2 regions of the Psychrobacillus sp. FSL H8-0483 genome follow, and region 2 is predicted to be linked to the other one. Evidence: a T-box and tRNA genes for the amino acid it is inferred to sense, from the RefSeq annotation. Region 2 holds a T-box; the other holds one or more tRNA genes.
What was found. A T-box is a leader RNA that pairs with one kind of tRNA and senses whether it is charged. The one in region 2 lies ahead of metG (methionine--tRNA ligase), so its partner is inferred to be a tRNA-Met.
Positions count from the first base shown of each region.

Region 1: it encodes a tRNA-Met, which carries the amino acid that the T-box ahead of metG (methionine--tRNA ligase) is inferred to sense. The anticodon was not compared.

Region 1 is NZ_CP152052.1:317,137-320,413, forward strand. It holds gene MHB48_RS01600 (aldo/keto reductase) at 1-210, opposite strand, end outside; gene MHB48_RS01605 (GNAT family N-acetyltransferase) at 576-1,088, shown strand; tRNA gene MHB48_RS01610 (tRNA-Ile) at 1,272-1,345, opposite strand; tRNA gene MHB48_RS01615 (tRNA-Gly) at 1,351-1,424, opposite strand; tRNA gene MHB48_RS01620 (tRNA-Asp) at 1,441-1,516, opposite strand; tRNA gene MHB48_RS01625 (tRNA-Met) at 1,520-1,596, opposite strand; tRNA gene MHB48_RS01630 (tRNA-Ser) at 1,743-1,835, opposite strand; gene MHB48_RS01635 (hypothetical protein) at 2,066-2,710, opposite strand; gene tlp (small acid-soluble spore protein Tlp) at 2,930-3,169, shown strand.
Region 2 is NZ_CP152052.1:2,563,404-2,566,680, forward strand. It holds gene metG (methionine--tRNA ligase) at 1-1,281, opposite strand, end outside; T-box leader at 1,342-1,605, opposite strand; gene MHB48_RS12235 (hypothetical protein) at 1,768-1,914, shown strand; gene MHB48_RS12240 (GNAT family N-acetyltransferase) at 2,135-2,614, opposite strand; gene MHB48_RS12245 (citrate/2-methylcitrate synthase) at 2,746-3,277, opposite strand, start outside.

The DNA.
Region 1 (3,277 bases), 1.9 Mb from region 2:
GAATATGTCTGCACGTGCTACACCAGAAGCGGCGATACCCTTTGCGACACCTTCCTCATTTTTATAAATAGCAGCCGTATCAATGTGGCGATAGCCTATGCGTAGTGCTTCTTCAACTGCACCTGGCGCTTCCGTATCATTATCAACTAGATACACACCAAAACCGATCTGGGGTATTTTTGTGCCATTACTTAGTGTAATAAAATCCATATGTATCTCTCCTCTGTGCATTTATCTTACCAATCTTCTCAAAGAGAACCCAAATACTCAAATTATTAAGTATTTAGAAAATCAAAATGATAGAAAAATCCTATTAGTGGTGCGCCTTTTTCTATTAGATAATACGTTGTCATTGTATTAGTTTGGTGATATTCTTAAATATAATAAATCATACCTGTTAACTTGGTTAATGGGTTAATAAAGCTGTAAGTTGAAATGAACGTAGATTATGAAGTATATACTGCCAAAAAATCTATTCATATTACTATAACTAAATTGTATGTTTCTTCTTTTGTATAAGGAATTATTGGATGATTTTTTTCAATTGATGAATGTTAGAAATGAGGAGCGTTTTAATGATTACGGAAATCGTGGTAGAAGAACTAGTAGAAACAGATAAAGAAAGCGTTCGGAAATTATTAGTGGATAGTTATCAACAATATGAAAATGGTTTTGACGATCCGAAATTTTGGGAGCACTACTTAGAAGATATCATTGCTTCCGTTGATAATACAGATGTAGATAAAATATTAGTTGCGAGAGACGATAAGGAAATTTTAGGGACTGTACAGCTTTTTGAAACGGCAGAAAAAGCATATTCAGGGCAGACAGTTGAAATTTATGCACCCTTCATTCGATTATTGGGCGTTCATCCGAATGCAAGAGGACGTGGCGTTGCACAAAAACTATTAAATGCTTGTGTAGACTATGCGAAACAAAAAGAGGCGAAAAGTATCTATTTGTTTACGGGAGATCCAATGGTAAAAGCCATTCGATTATATGAATATTTTGGCTTTGTAAGAGATTTAGAAGAAGAAAATAAACTCGGTGGTATGGGAGCCAAATGCTATCGATTTGACTTGAACTAGTTTTCTTTGTTTGAAATAATTTAAAGGATATTTAGTTCGCTCCTTTTCGAATTAAGGGAAGATAGATTAAATTCGCCGTATTTACTGTATTATTTAACCTAAAAAAATACCCCATCTGAGTGTAGAACTCAGATGGGGTATTTCTGTTTGTAAGTCAATTCTCTTGAGGGGATTGACTATTGATGGGCCTAAATGGACTCGAACCATCGACCTCACGCTTATCAGGCGTGCGCTCTAACCAGCTGAGCTATAGGCCCATTATTGGAGCGGGTGAAGAGAATCGAACTCTCATCATCAGCTTGGAAGGCTGAGGTTTTACCACTAAACTACACCCGCATTCGAATTTTAAAAATGGCGGTCCCGACCGGGATCGAACCGGCGATCTCCTGCGTGACAGGCAGGCATGTTAACCGCTACACCACGGGACCATTTGGTTGCGGGGACAGGATTTGAACCTGTGACCTTCGGGTTATGAGCCCGACGAGCTACCGAACTGCTCCACCCCGCGACAATATTAAGCGTTGAATATTATTTCAACTACGCATTTAAGTGAGTTTTACGTCTTCCACGCTTCGCTTGCGTCGACGTTAATCGCTTTCTTCGTGAAGCGATTTGCTCCACCCCGCGACAATATTATACTTGCTGTTTAAAAAATGGAGGAGGAAGAGGGATTCGAACCCCCGCGCGGTATGACCCGCCTGTCGGTTTTCAAGACCGATCCCTTCAGCCAGACTTGGGTATTCCTCCGTAATATGTTTGTTAGACCTGGATGGCCAACTACTAAAATATTATTCAAGACCTGATATATTATAAAACACTTTCTATAAGAAAAGCAATGCTTTTTTATAAAAAATATAAAAAGAGAAAAATACAGACCTTTTACAACAAAAAATAACCCATCATTAAGTTGGAACTTAGATGGGTTAATTCTTATACTATTTTATTTGGTTAACTGCTACGTTGGAAAGAAGGCTTCTTTATTGGTCTATCATTTCGTCATATCCAGTCATTGTATCCATATGGCTTGCAATCATGGCAATCATGGTACTTGCCTCTTCTTTTTTAAAGGAAAAAGTACTTTCATCTTCGAAGAGTTCCCCGTCTTCTGTCCAGAGTCGGCTGACTCTTCGGATAACACCGTCTCCATTTGCACTATCTAATCCAAACTGATAAGTTACTTCAATATTATTATCGATTTGGAAAGCGGTGACTTCCGGTGTTTCCCATTCCACATCAATTTCTTCAAGAGTAATTTCATCATCTAGAACTTCGTATTCCTCTTCATCATCTACATAATAGAATTCACTTTCATCATCCATAAATTCATGAAAGCTTTCATGAACAGCTTCAACGACATCGGTAATATCATCCAAAATAATTCTTGTAGGTTGTTGGAGAGTAATGTCAAAACTTTCTACGTAAAATTCTTCATTATAGGGGTCAAAGAGAAGAGTGCAAAAGTAATCTCTTCCATCATTTTCCGTCCCAACAAAAAATTCAATTCGTGGATGTTTGGAACCTCGATTAATATTCATATGACCGTTTTTGTCATATTCTTCACAAATTGATTCCAAATGTTCCTGAAGCTCACCAGTTACTCTGTTAAACCATTCCATAGACATATCATTACCGCCTCTTTTTCTTTTTTCTCTTTCCTTTTTTTATCATAACCAAATTTGTTACATTTCTTTCAAGGTATTTATCCTTGATTTCATTTTTTCAAAAAAGGGGTACAGGGAAAAAATTCTAATGGAAGAAGCAATTTATTTCTACTGAATAGTTTCGTTTAGATTGGGGACGATAAATCTTGTATGACCATTAAAAGAAGGAGGAATAAAAAAATGACCAAAAATAATTCAAAGCCCGATGATCGATCAGATAATGTGGAAAAGCTTCAAGATATGGTGAAAAATACAATTGGAAATATGGAAGCGGCTGAAGAAACAATGATATGTACGGATGGTAATGAACGAGAGGCAATCAGACAGAAAAATGAACGTCGAAAAGAGAGTCTCGAAGGTTTTCGTAAAGAAATTTTAGATGAGGCCGCAGCGCGAAAAAAAGGTAACTCTCTAAATTAGTAATACGTTCAGTTGAGTGGTACAAAATATTAAATAACAACGTAAATATCAAAACAATTAACACAATATTAAAGTACAAATTAGCAGTGCTTTTTTATATCAATATTC
Region 2 (3,277 bases):
TTGATTGCCGATATCTGTATATAATTTCTCTGTTAAATCACGGATGTCTTTATTTATTTCATTATCAGGAATATTTCCTCCAAAGGACTTTTCCATAAACTTTAATGTGCGGTTAATAAAATTCCCATAGGCCCCAAGCAGCTCTGAATTATGACTGTAAATAAATTCTCTCCAAGAGAAGTCCGTATCGCGATTTTCAGGAGCATTGATCGTTAAAAAGTATCGCAGAGAATCTGGATGGTATTTGTCTAATACATAAGGGACCCAAACAGCCCAATTTTGACTAGTGGATATCTTTCTTTTCTCCAAAGTCAAATATTCATTCGAGATAATATGAGTTGGTAAAGATTTATTATTAATCCCCATTAATATAGCTGGCCATATAAGTGTATGAAATGGAATATTATCTTTCCCATGCACATAGTAAGACGTTGTTTGATCCGACCAAAACGTTTCATCGTCTTTGTTGAGATATTTCGCCCATTGCTTGCTTGCCGAAAAATAACCGGAAACTGCCTCTATCCATACATATACTTTTTTCTCCTCGTAGCCTTTGACTGGAATACTAACCCCATTTGGAAGATCCCTTGATGCAGCACGGTCCTGTAGCCCTTCATTTAGATAACGCGCAGACAGCTGAATGGCATTGTCTCGCCAAGTTCCATTCTTCTTTGCTTTGTTCACATAACTTTCTAACTGCTTTTGAAATTTACTTAATGCAAAATAAAAGTGTTCTGTCGTCCGAATACTCGGCTCATTTCCACACAACTTACATTTGCGGTTGCTTAGATCGAGTGGATCTAAAATTGTAGAACATACATCACACTGGTCTCCCCGTGCTCGACTTCCGCAGTTTGGACAATTACCTTCCACATACCTGTCAGGTAAAAACTGCTGGTCAACCTCACAATACGTTTGCTCTATTTCTTTTTTGTAAATAAAGCCATTCTCTACTAACTCTAAAAAGATTTCCCGGACTACTTCGTGATGATTCGGACTATCGGTTCGTGTATAAAAGTCGTACGAGAATCCTAAGCGGTTAAAGGAATCCACAAATTCTGCGTGGTATCTATCCGCCACATCTTTTGTTGTTATCCCTTCTGAGTTTGCACGTATCGATATGGGTGTGCCATTACAATCACTTCCGGATACATACAATACTTCTTCCCCTTTCAGCCTGAAATACCTTGCTAAAATATCCCCTGGCAATAGTGCTGCAATATGGCCTAAATGTAATGAACCATTCGCATACGGCCATGCTCCTCCAATAAAAATACTCATTCTTAATCCCTCCAAAAATAGTGTAAAAACAAAAAAGACCCCATCCTTATCGAAAAACTCGATAAGGACGAGGTCTAAATGACTCGTGGTACCACCTTAATGCTCAAACGATTCACACCGTCTGACTCCATAAGTACATAGCAAAAAATGCTTTTATACTTTGACATGGATAACAAGTGCCAAATCTTGTCGTAGCCTACTAATTCTTAAACGTTCAGTACGAAGCTCAGAGATCATGTTCAAATGATTAGTTTGCCTCATTTCCACCGACAGAAGCTCTCTTTATAACATCATCACTTTACTTTTCCTCTTCATAGCCATGATATTTAGTTTACACTATATAATACGCAAAATTCAGAAAAAATCAAGTGATTCTTTATAATGATATATTCTAGTATACAAGTCATCCACCCTGAACTTTTAAAACCTTTCAGCTCCTCTCTTAATTATGTTAAAATATGTATATTGTTATAGGGAGTGAAACAGTTGAGACGTTTTATCGATGATTTAGCAGGAGCTATTCAAGACATTCTTTATTATTTTTCTTATTTTTTTGCAGGGCTTATTATAATTGGATTGCCACTTTTAGTAATTGTTATTCTATTTAATTGGATTAGTGCTATTTTTATATAGACCTATTTTTATTTAGAATTATTACTTTCCATCTAACTCTATTTTAAGTTCTCGCATGGCGCTTCTTTTATAGAAAGAAGGGTGGATTGTTAGTCGTTGACACTCGTAGGTGATATTTATCAACTCTATTGTTTTGGAAAAACTATTGATCGATATTTCGAGAATGTTTCTTTTAATATTTCAAACATTTGTTACGCTAAGTGGTGCGAAAACTTGTTAATTAATCTCTAAGTGGTAATGTCATTTTTCTGCTTACACTCTCCAAGCCTCTCTGACTATAAAAGGTTATCGCATTCTGATTAAATTCCCATACATTTAAGTCCAATGAAGATGCGCCTCTTTGCTTTGCCCACTTGACACAAGCATCAAATAACTCTTTTCCGTAGCCTCTTTTCTGATAAGATTCTTTCATTCCAAAATCATTCATATAAGCAAAAACTCTTGGCATCATTGAGTCAAAATCAGGTGCTACTTTTAATTCCATTACCGCAAACCCTACCATTTCTTCATTTAATGTTGCTACCAGTACATCTGAGTCTGGATCTGCAAGAAGTTCATTAAAGTAACTCCTAGGCATTGCATGTTCTACTTTTTTAAATAGGTGAGGTAACGCTAAAGCATGTTCATCGTGGCCTTCTTTTACTATTTCGTTTACCGTTTCATAATGTTCCAGCTTGGCAGTTTCAATTATGACATTCATACACAACTTCCTTACTTTCATAAATTTTATACGTCTAGTTAGTTGTATATTCTCCATCGTTTATTATTTATCCTGTATTTTATTGGCATAAAAAAAGCTGCAGACCAACTTCACTTGGTCTGCAACTGTTGTTATTTTAGCTCACCCACATAAATAGATTGTGGGCGGAAAAGGGTGTTGTCTCTTGTTTGCTCGATAGCGTGGGCAGTCCAGCCAACCATTCTCGCTATACTGAATGTCGGGGTAAATAGTTCTGCTGGCATATCAATGGAACGCATGATAGCTGCTGCATAATACTCGACATTCGTGTAGAGTTTACGCCCCGGCTTATGCTTTGCAAGTAAATCAATTATTTCTTTTTCTGCAATTGTTGCTATATCTAACCATGGATCTTTTCCTTGTAGGCTCAAACATTTCTCACGCAATAGGATGGAACGAGGATCCTCCGTTTTGTATATACGGTGGCCGAAGCCCATTATCTTTTCCCCATTTTCCATTTTATTTTCTATAATTGTTCGAATCATGGATGGATCTTTCATTTCATTTAACAAGGAAATGACTCCAGATGGTGCACCTCCGTGAAGTGGCCCTTTCATCGTACCGAGTGCAGAAGTAACAGCTGAGGTTAGGTCCGATTCAGTAGAAATTGTCACTCTTGCGGCA